DNA from 2 places in the Mesorhizobium sp. M4B.F.Ca.ET.089.01.1.1 genome. Region 1 is predicted to be linked to the other one. Evidence: riboswitches for the same ligand, from Rfam matches in the RefSeq annotation. Region 1 holds a riboswitch; the other holds the start of a gene.
What was found. Region 1 has a riboswitch for cobalamin ahead of EN780_RS16920 (DUF1636 family protein). Riboswitches for the same ligand answer to the same signal wherever they lie in the genome.

Region 1 (3,405 bases):
AAACACCATCATCGACCAGAAACCGAGCATGCCGATCTTCGAGAAGGACACCGCCCACGGGAACAGGAAGGCCACTTCCAGATCGAAGATGATGAACAGGATCGACACCAGGTAGAAGCGGATGTCGAACTTCATGCGGGCGTCGTCGAACGAGTTGAAACCGCATTCATAGGCGGAAAGTTTTTCCGGGTCGGGGTTGCGGTAGGCCACCAGGAACGGCGCCGCAAGCAGCGCCAGGCCGACGACAAGCGCCACGCCGATAAACAGGACGATGGGCAGATACGAACTCAAAAGTGCGTTCATGCTGCGGCTTTCCGTTGGCGGTCAATCCACGTTGATTACAGCAACCGATCCTATTGCGGAAGCGTGACAGATTCACCGCTGAACCGTTTTAAGGGCCTATGCTGCAACGCGGCGAGGGTTAGCGCAGCGCTTTCGGTGAAGCAAGTCAAACCTTGTTCAAAACGCGGCGCTGGACGCCAGATCGGAAGAAACTGGTCCGATCCGCTCCTGTTTGATTTCCTTCGCTTTTTACTCCACTTTTCTCTCCTGACATATCTCCCGCCATTTGCCTGCTAGCATGGCCGGAATCAGGGACGGCCAACGGATCAGGGCAGGCTTCTGGATGAAGGAAAAGATATCTCTCGCGATGGCCAGGCGCATCGCGCTCGGCGCGCAAGGTTTCACCGACCCGCAGCCGGGCGGCACGCCGGACCGCCGCCACCTCGCCCGCGTGCTGTCCCGCACCGGCCTGCTGCAGATCGATTCAGTCAGCGCCGTGGTGCGCGCGCACTATATGCCGCTCTATTCGCGCCTCGGCCCCTACCCGCTTTCCCTGCTCGACAACGCCGCGCTGACGCGCAAGCGCACCGTCTTTGAATATTGGGCGCATGAGGCATCCTTCCTGCCGGTCGAGACCTGGCCGCTGCTGCGCTGGCGCATGCAGCGCGCCGAACAGGGCGAGGAAATGTATCTCGGTCTGGCGAAATGGGGCCGTGAGCAGCGCCAGATGATTGACGAGATCTACAACGAGGTCGCCGAACGCGGGCCGATCGCCGCCTCCGACATAGAAGGCCACAAGGGCAATGGCGGCTGGTGGGGCTGGAGCGCGGCCAAGCACGCCTTCGAGTGGCTGTTCTGGGCCGGCCGCATCTCCATCGCCTACCGGCGCTGCTTCGAGCGCTACTACGATTTGCCGGAGCGCGTGCTGCCGCAGGCCGTGCTCGACCTGCCGGTTCCCTCCGTCGAGGACGCGCATCGCGAATTGCTGCGCATTTCCGCCCGCGCGCATGGCGTCGCCACCTACAGCGACCTGCGCGACTATTTTCGCCTCGCCCCCGGCGACACGAAGGACCGCATCGAGGAACTGGTCGAGGCGGGCGATCTGCTGCCGATGCGGGTCGAAGGCTGGGACAAGCCGGCCTATCTCCACAAGGACGCCCGCATCCCGCGCAAGATCGAGGCGCGCGCCCTGCTCGCGCCGTTCGATCCCGTCGTCTTCGAACGCACCCGCACCGAAAAGCTCTTCGACTTCCGCTACCGCATCGAGATCTACACGCCGGCCGAAAAGCGCCAATACGGCTACTACGTGCTGCCCTTCCTGCTCGGCGACCGGATCGTCGCCCGCGTCGATCTCCGCGCCGACCGCCCGGCGAGCGTGCTGCGCGTCCACGCCGCTTATGCTGAGGCTGATACGCCGCCGGAAACTGCGGCAGAACTCTTCGAGGAGCTCAAGCGAATGCAGGGCTGGCTTGGCCTCGAGAGCATCGAAGTGACGCCGGCCGGCGACCTCGGCCCGGCGCTGGCAGGCCTTAGCGCGTCGTAGACGTGCGTTGACAGGCCCACACCCGTAAGCCTAAATCCGCCGCAGACGGTCTTCTCCCGGCAAAGGGAGGAGCCAAGAGGGAATGCGGTGCGGGATCGAGAATCCCAATTCCGCGGCTGTCCCCGCAACTGTAAGCGAAGAGCCTCGGCCGAAAACCACTGGGATGGTCCCGGGAAGGCGGCAACCAAGGCGATGACCCGCGAGCCAGGAGACCTGCCGTCTGAGACAGATGAATCCGATCGCCTGGCGGGTTTTCCGGGCAAGGAGCCTGATTTGGAGCGCGACAGCAGTTTTCCGGCTGATAGAGCGGACATACCGTCCGACGACGGTGAAGCCTTGGCCGGCGTGACCGTCATCGTCTGCTCGTCCTGCCGCGACGAAACCGGTTCCGATGCCCATCCGCGCGCGGGCGCGCTGCTCGCCGAGGACACGCGCCGGGCTGCTTCCGGCCAGGACATACGCATCCGCACTGTCGAATGCCTCGGCAATTGCAAGCGTCGCCTAAGCGCAGCGCTTCTGCGTGACGGCTGCTGGAGCTACGTCTTCGGCGACCTGACAGCGACCAGCGGCGCCGACCTCGTTGCTGGCGCAAAGCTCTTCGCCACCTCGACCGACGGCCTCATCCCGTGGCGCGGCCGGCCCGATTCCCTGAAGCGCGGCCTTGTTGCCCGCATCCCTCCCTCGACCTGCTGAAGGACCGACCATGACCGCATCCGTCTCCCGTGTTCCCTGCACCGTCGTTACCGGCTTCCTGGGCGCCGGAAAGACGACGCTGATCCGCAACCTGCTCGAAAATTCCAAGGGCAAGCGGCTGGCGATCATCGTCAACGAGTTCGGCGATGTCGGCATCGACGGCGAAATCCTCAAGGGCTGCGGCGTCGACACCTGCCCGGAGGAAAACATCGTCGAGCTGGCCAATGGCTGCATCTGCTGCACCGTCGCCGACGATTTCGTGCCGGCGCTCGACCAGATCCTGTCGCGGACGCCGAAGGTCGATCACATCCTGATCGAAACCTCAGGCCTCGCGCTGCCGAAGCCGCTGGTCCAGGCCTTTCAGTGGCCGACGGTGAAGAGCCGCGTCACCGTCGATGGCGTCATTGCTGTGGTCGACGGCCCGGCCGTGGCAGACGGCCGCGTCGCTTCCGACATGGATGCCCTGCAGGCGCAGCGCGCCGCCGACGTGACCCTCGACCATGACGATCCGGTCGAAGAAGTGTTCGAGGACCAGATCGCCTGCGCCGACCTGATCATCCTGTCGAAGAGCGATCTGATGGACGCCGCCGGCTCGGCGCGCGCCAACGCCGTCATCGGCGAGCATGTGGCCCGCGCCGTCAAGGTCGTGCCGACCGCCCAGGGCAAGGTCGACCCGTCCGTGCTGCTCGGCCTTGGCCTCGCCGTCGAGGACGACATCGAGAACCGCAAGACCCATCACGATGGCGAACTCGACCACGAGCACGATGATTTTGACTCCTTCGTCATCGACATCCCGGCGATCGCCAATCCGGATGAACTGGCACAACGCGTCGCTACCGCGGCCGAACAGGAGAATGTGCTGCGCGTGAAGGGATTCGTCGAGGTCG
Region 2 (3,405 bases), on a different contig from region 1:
GCACTTCCTCCACCGCCGGCGCGGCAAAGCTTTCCTGGTGATACTTGGCCATGTCGAAGCCCGCCGCCTCCAACATCTGCCGCACCGCGCGCATGAACGGGTCGGGGCCGCAGCAGAATATCTCGCGCTCGCGGAAGTCGGGAGCGAGCAGCGGCAGGCGAATGGCGTCGATGCGGCCCATATGACCGAACCAGCCCTCGCGGCTGGAGCGTTCCTCGATCATGAAGCCGAGCGACAGGCCGGGCATGCGGCTGCCCAGCAATTCAAGCTCCTTGCGAAAAATGATCTCTTCCGCCCTGCGCGCGCAGTTGACGAAACCGACATCGGTCCAGGGCGCGCAGTCGTTCAGCCAGCGCAGCATCGACATCATCGGCGTTACGCCGGAGCCGGCCGAGATGAACAGGTACTTGGCCGCCGGATGGCTGTGCAGCGAGAAATCGCCGGCCGGGCCGTAGGCCTTCACATGGGCGCCGGGCTTGAGATTGTCGAACATCCAGCGCGTGCCGATGCTGCCGGCCTGCGCCTTCACCGTCACCGCGATCGAGAACGGCCGCGACGGCGATGAGGACAGCGTGTAGGTGCGCATCAGCGGACCGTCGGCGACCGGCAGTTCCAGCGTCACGAACTGGCCGGGCTTGTAGCGGAACCAGGTCTGGTTGTCGGAGCGGAAGGTGAAGGTCTTGACGTCCGGCGCCTCGTCGCTGACGCCGATCACCTCCAGCACCTGCAGCCGGTCGTTCCAGGGCGCCATCTCGTCGAGATGGCGATAGAGGGCGAGATCCGTCATCGCGTTCATCCCTTCACCTCAAGCAACGCTGCGCAGCGCCGGCCGGCCGCCTTCGGCAAGGCGCGGCCCGATGAAGGAGGCGTACCATTCGACGAACTGGATGACGCCGCCCTCATGCTGCTCCGAATAGGGGCCGGGCTCATAGGCCGGCGACAGGATGCCGAAAGCATTTTCCTCGACGATGCGGCGATCCTGGTCGTTGGTCTCGGTCCAGACATGGGTGAGTTCGGCAAGATCGTAATCGACGCCTTCCACCGCATCCTTGTGGACCAGCCATTTCGTCGTCACCGCGGTTTCGGTGGCGCTGATCGGCAGCACCCGGAAGGTGACGGCATGGTCGATCAGGATATGGTTCCAGGTGGTCGGATAGTGATAGTGCATCAGCGTGCCGATGCGGTCCGCCGAGACGCTCGTGGAAAGGTTCTTCGTCACCGCGCGCTTGCCGCTCATCGTGTAGCTGACGGCGTCGCGCAAGAGCGGCGCGCGGGTGGCGCGATACTGTCCGGCCGGGTCGATGCGGAACTTGCTCGGCAGGCCCGCCGCCTCGCATTTCGCCCAATGCGCCTGCATCTCGGGATCGCTTTCGGCACCATGCACGCCGGTCACCGTCGGCGCCTCGGGGAAGGTCTTGCAGAGTTCGGGATGGTTGCCGGCGCAGTGATAGCACTCGCGGTTGTTTTCCCAGACCAGCTTCCAGTTGCCCTTCTCGACGATGGTCGATTCGAAAGCGACCTTCGCCTCAGTCAATCGATGCGGCAGGAGATAGGGTTCGATCATGGCGCGCATCGGCGCGAAATCGGCTGGCTCTTTCGCCAGGCAGATGAAGATGTAGCCGCCGACGCTCTCGCAGGCGACCGGCTTCAGGCCGAACTGGCTCTTGTCGAAACCATCCGCCATCTGGCGGGCGAACAGCAGCCTGCCGTCGAGCTCGTAGGTCCATTGATGATAGGGGCAGACGAGCTTCGCCGCGGTGCCCTTCTCGGCGTTGCAGACGCGGCTGCCGCGATGGCGGCAGGAGTTATGGAAGGCATTGACCCTGCCTTGCTGGTCGCGAACCAGAACCACCGGATAGTCGCCGACCTGCGCGGTGATGTAGCTGCCCGGCTTCGGCAATTCGCAATCGTGGCCGATGAACAGCCAGTCGCGGTACCAGATCAGCTCCATGTCGAGCTTGAAATAGTCCGGGTCGGTATAGAAGGGCTGTTCCAGCGAAAAGCCCGGCCTGCGGCCGTGCAGCAGCCTCAGCATGTCGTTGCGCGCATCCATGTCCTGTCCTCGCGTTTGTCGCACCGCTTCAAGGACTGAACTGGTGGTGATTGAGAAGAACGACCGCCGCCGGCATGGCCGGGCACGCACCATCCGCCTCTTGACCGCCCACCGCGATCAGCCGAGTTCAAGTATCCCTGGCTGGTTTCCGGGCTCTGGAGTGCCCTGACGGGCGGTCGCGGCACCTTCCCAGGCCGATGGCCCAGTGGTCTCCCGTCGCGACTTTGAACTCCACCACCGTTGCGGGGGCAGCGCCGGGTTCTGACCGGCTTCCCAATTCTCCGTCCCGTCGTCACGGGGCAGCACCTGAGATAATCTGATCTTAATCACGACAGCCGCCGCGCCATCGGCATGAAAACGACATCGCATCCATGCGGCGCGACACGACCCATGATGCTTGATATTGGCCCTGCAAGGCGACCGATGTCACACGCTGCCGGCATGCGAATCGAGGCGGAGAAAACCGTGTTCGAATCGGCCCTGGGCGGTTCTGAATTGGTTAACAGTATAGAAAAGTGACTATTAGGAGATCCTAAAATCGAACCGAACGGTTCGTTTCTGTTGACAATGCGTGCAGGACGGTGTGAACGCAGATCTTCGGAATCGTCACTTGGCTCGATGGGCGATTCAAACAACCACTTGATATTGCTACGTAATTCATTGCGTGTAGATGGCCTTGGTACAATTTCAAGGTGCAGATTCATAGGCCAGACGGAAAAACTTCGTGATTGGAAAGCGGCCGATGGCTCTCCCACATCGGGGCTGTCCGAACGACGCGATTTCCTCCCAAGACACGCCGCTAGACGGACGGAAAAAATATACTGGAGTACCAAAAATGAAAAAGATTGCTCTTACTGCCGCCGCCCTTCTGGCCATTTCCGGCAGCGCCTTTGCTGGTGGCAGCGACAATTACGGTTCCAACGGTGCCAATCAGCCCGCTGCTGCCGTCGACAGCTCGTACACGGCATCGATCAAGAAGTCGGAACCGGCCGCCGAGCAGCCCGCCAACCAGGGCAGCGACCGTAACCTCTTCGGCAACAACTAAACCGACCGGACCGCGATCCCGGACCTCCGGTTCGGGTCGTGGCCAAACGGAAGCCGGACGCGGCGGCTGGCCCGCCGCTCCGACGCAAATCCAGGAGTACCCAAAATGAAGAAGATTGCTCTTACTGCCGCCGCACTTTTGATCGCCGCCGGTAGCGCCTATGCCCGCAACGACAATGTCGGCGGGACCGACATCAACAGTCAGCGGCCGGCCGCCAACGTCGACACCACGCAGACGTCGTCGACGCGCGACACCAGCTCGCCGGTCTACAAGCTGCTGAACTCGTCGGGCGACGTAGAGAAGTCCG

Region 2: it holds a riboswitch for cobalamin, as region 1 does, so the genes downstream of both, EN780_RS08575 (aromatic ring-hydroxylating dioxygenase subunit alpha) here and EN780_RS16920 (DUF1636 family protein) in region 1, are expected to answer to the same signal.

What each region holds. Positions count from the first base shown of each region.
Region 1 covers NZ_RZOS01000163.1:758-4,162, reverse strand. The annotation lists gene EN780_RS16930 (NADH-quinone oxidoreductase subunit A) at 1-303, opposite strand, end outside; gene EN780_RS16925 (winged helix-turn-helix domain-containing protein) at 626-1,825, shown strand; cobalamin riboswitch at 1,855-2,061, shown strand; gene EN780_RS16920 (DUF1636 family protein) at 2,099-2,518, shown strand; gene cobW (cobalamin biosynthesis protein CobW) at 2,529-3,405, shown strand, end outside.
Region 2 covers NZ_RZOS01000057.1:6,891-10,295, forward strand. The annotation lists gene EN780_RS08570 (hybrid-cluster NAD(P)-dependent oxidoreductase) at 1-787, opposite strand, end outside; gene EN780_RS08575 (aromatic ring-hydroxylating dioxygenase subunit alpha) at 806-2,053, opposite strand; cobalamin riboswitch at 2,175-2,378, opposite strand; gene EN780_RS08580 (DUF680 domain-containing protein) at 2,889-3,098, shown strand; gene EN780_RS08585 (DUF680 domain-containing protein) at 3,204-3,405, shown strand, end outside.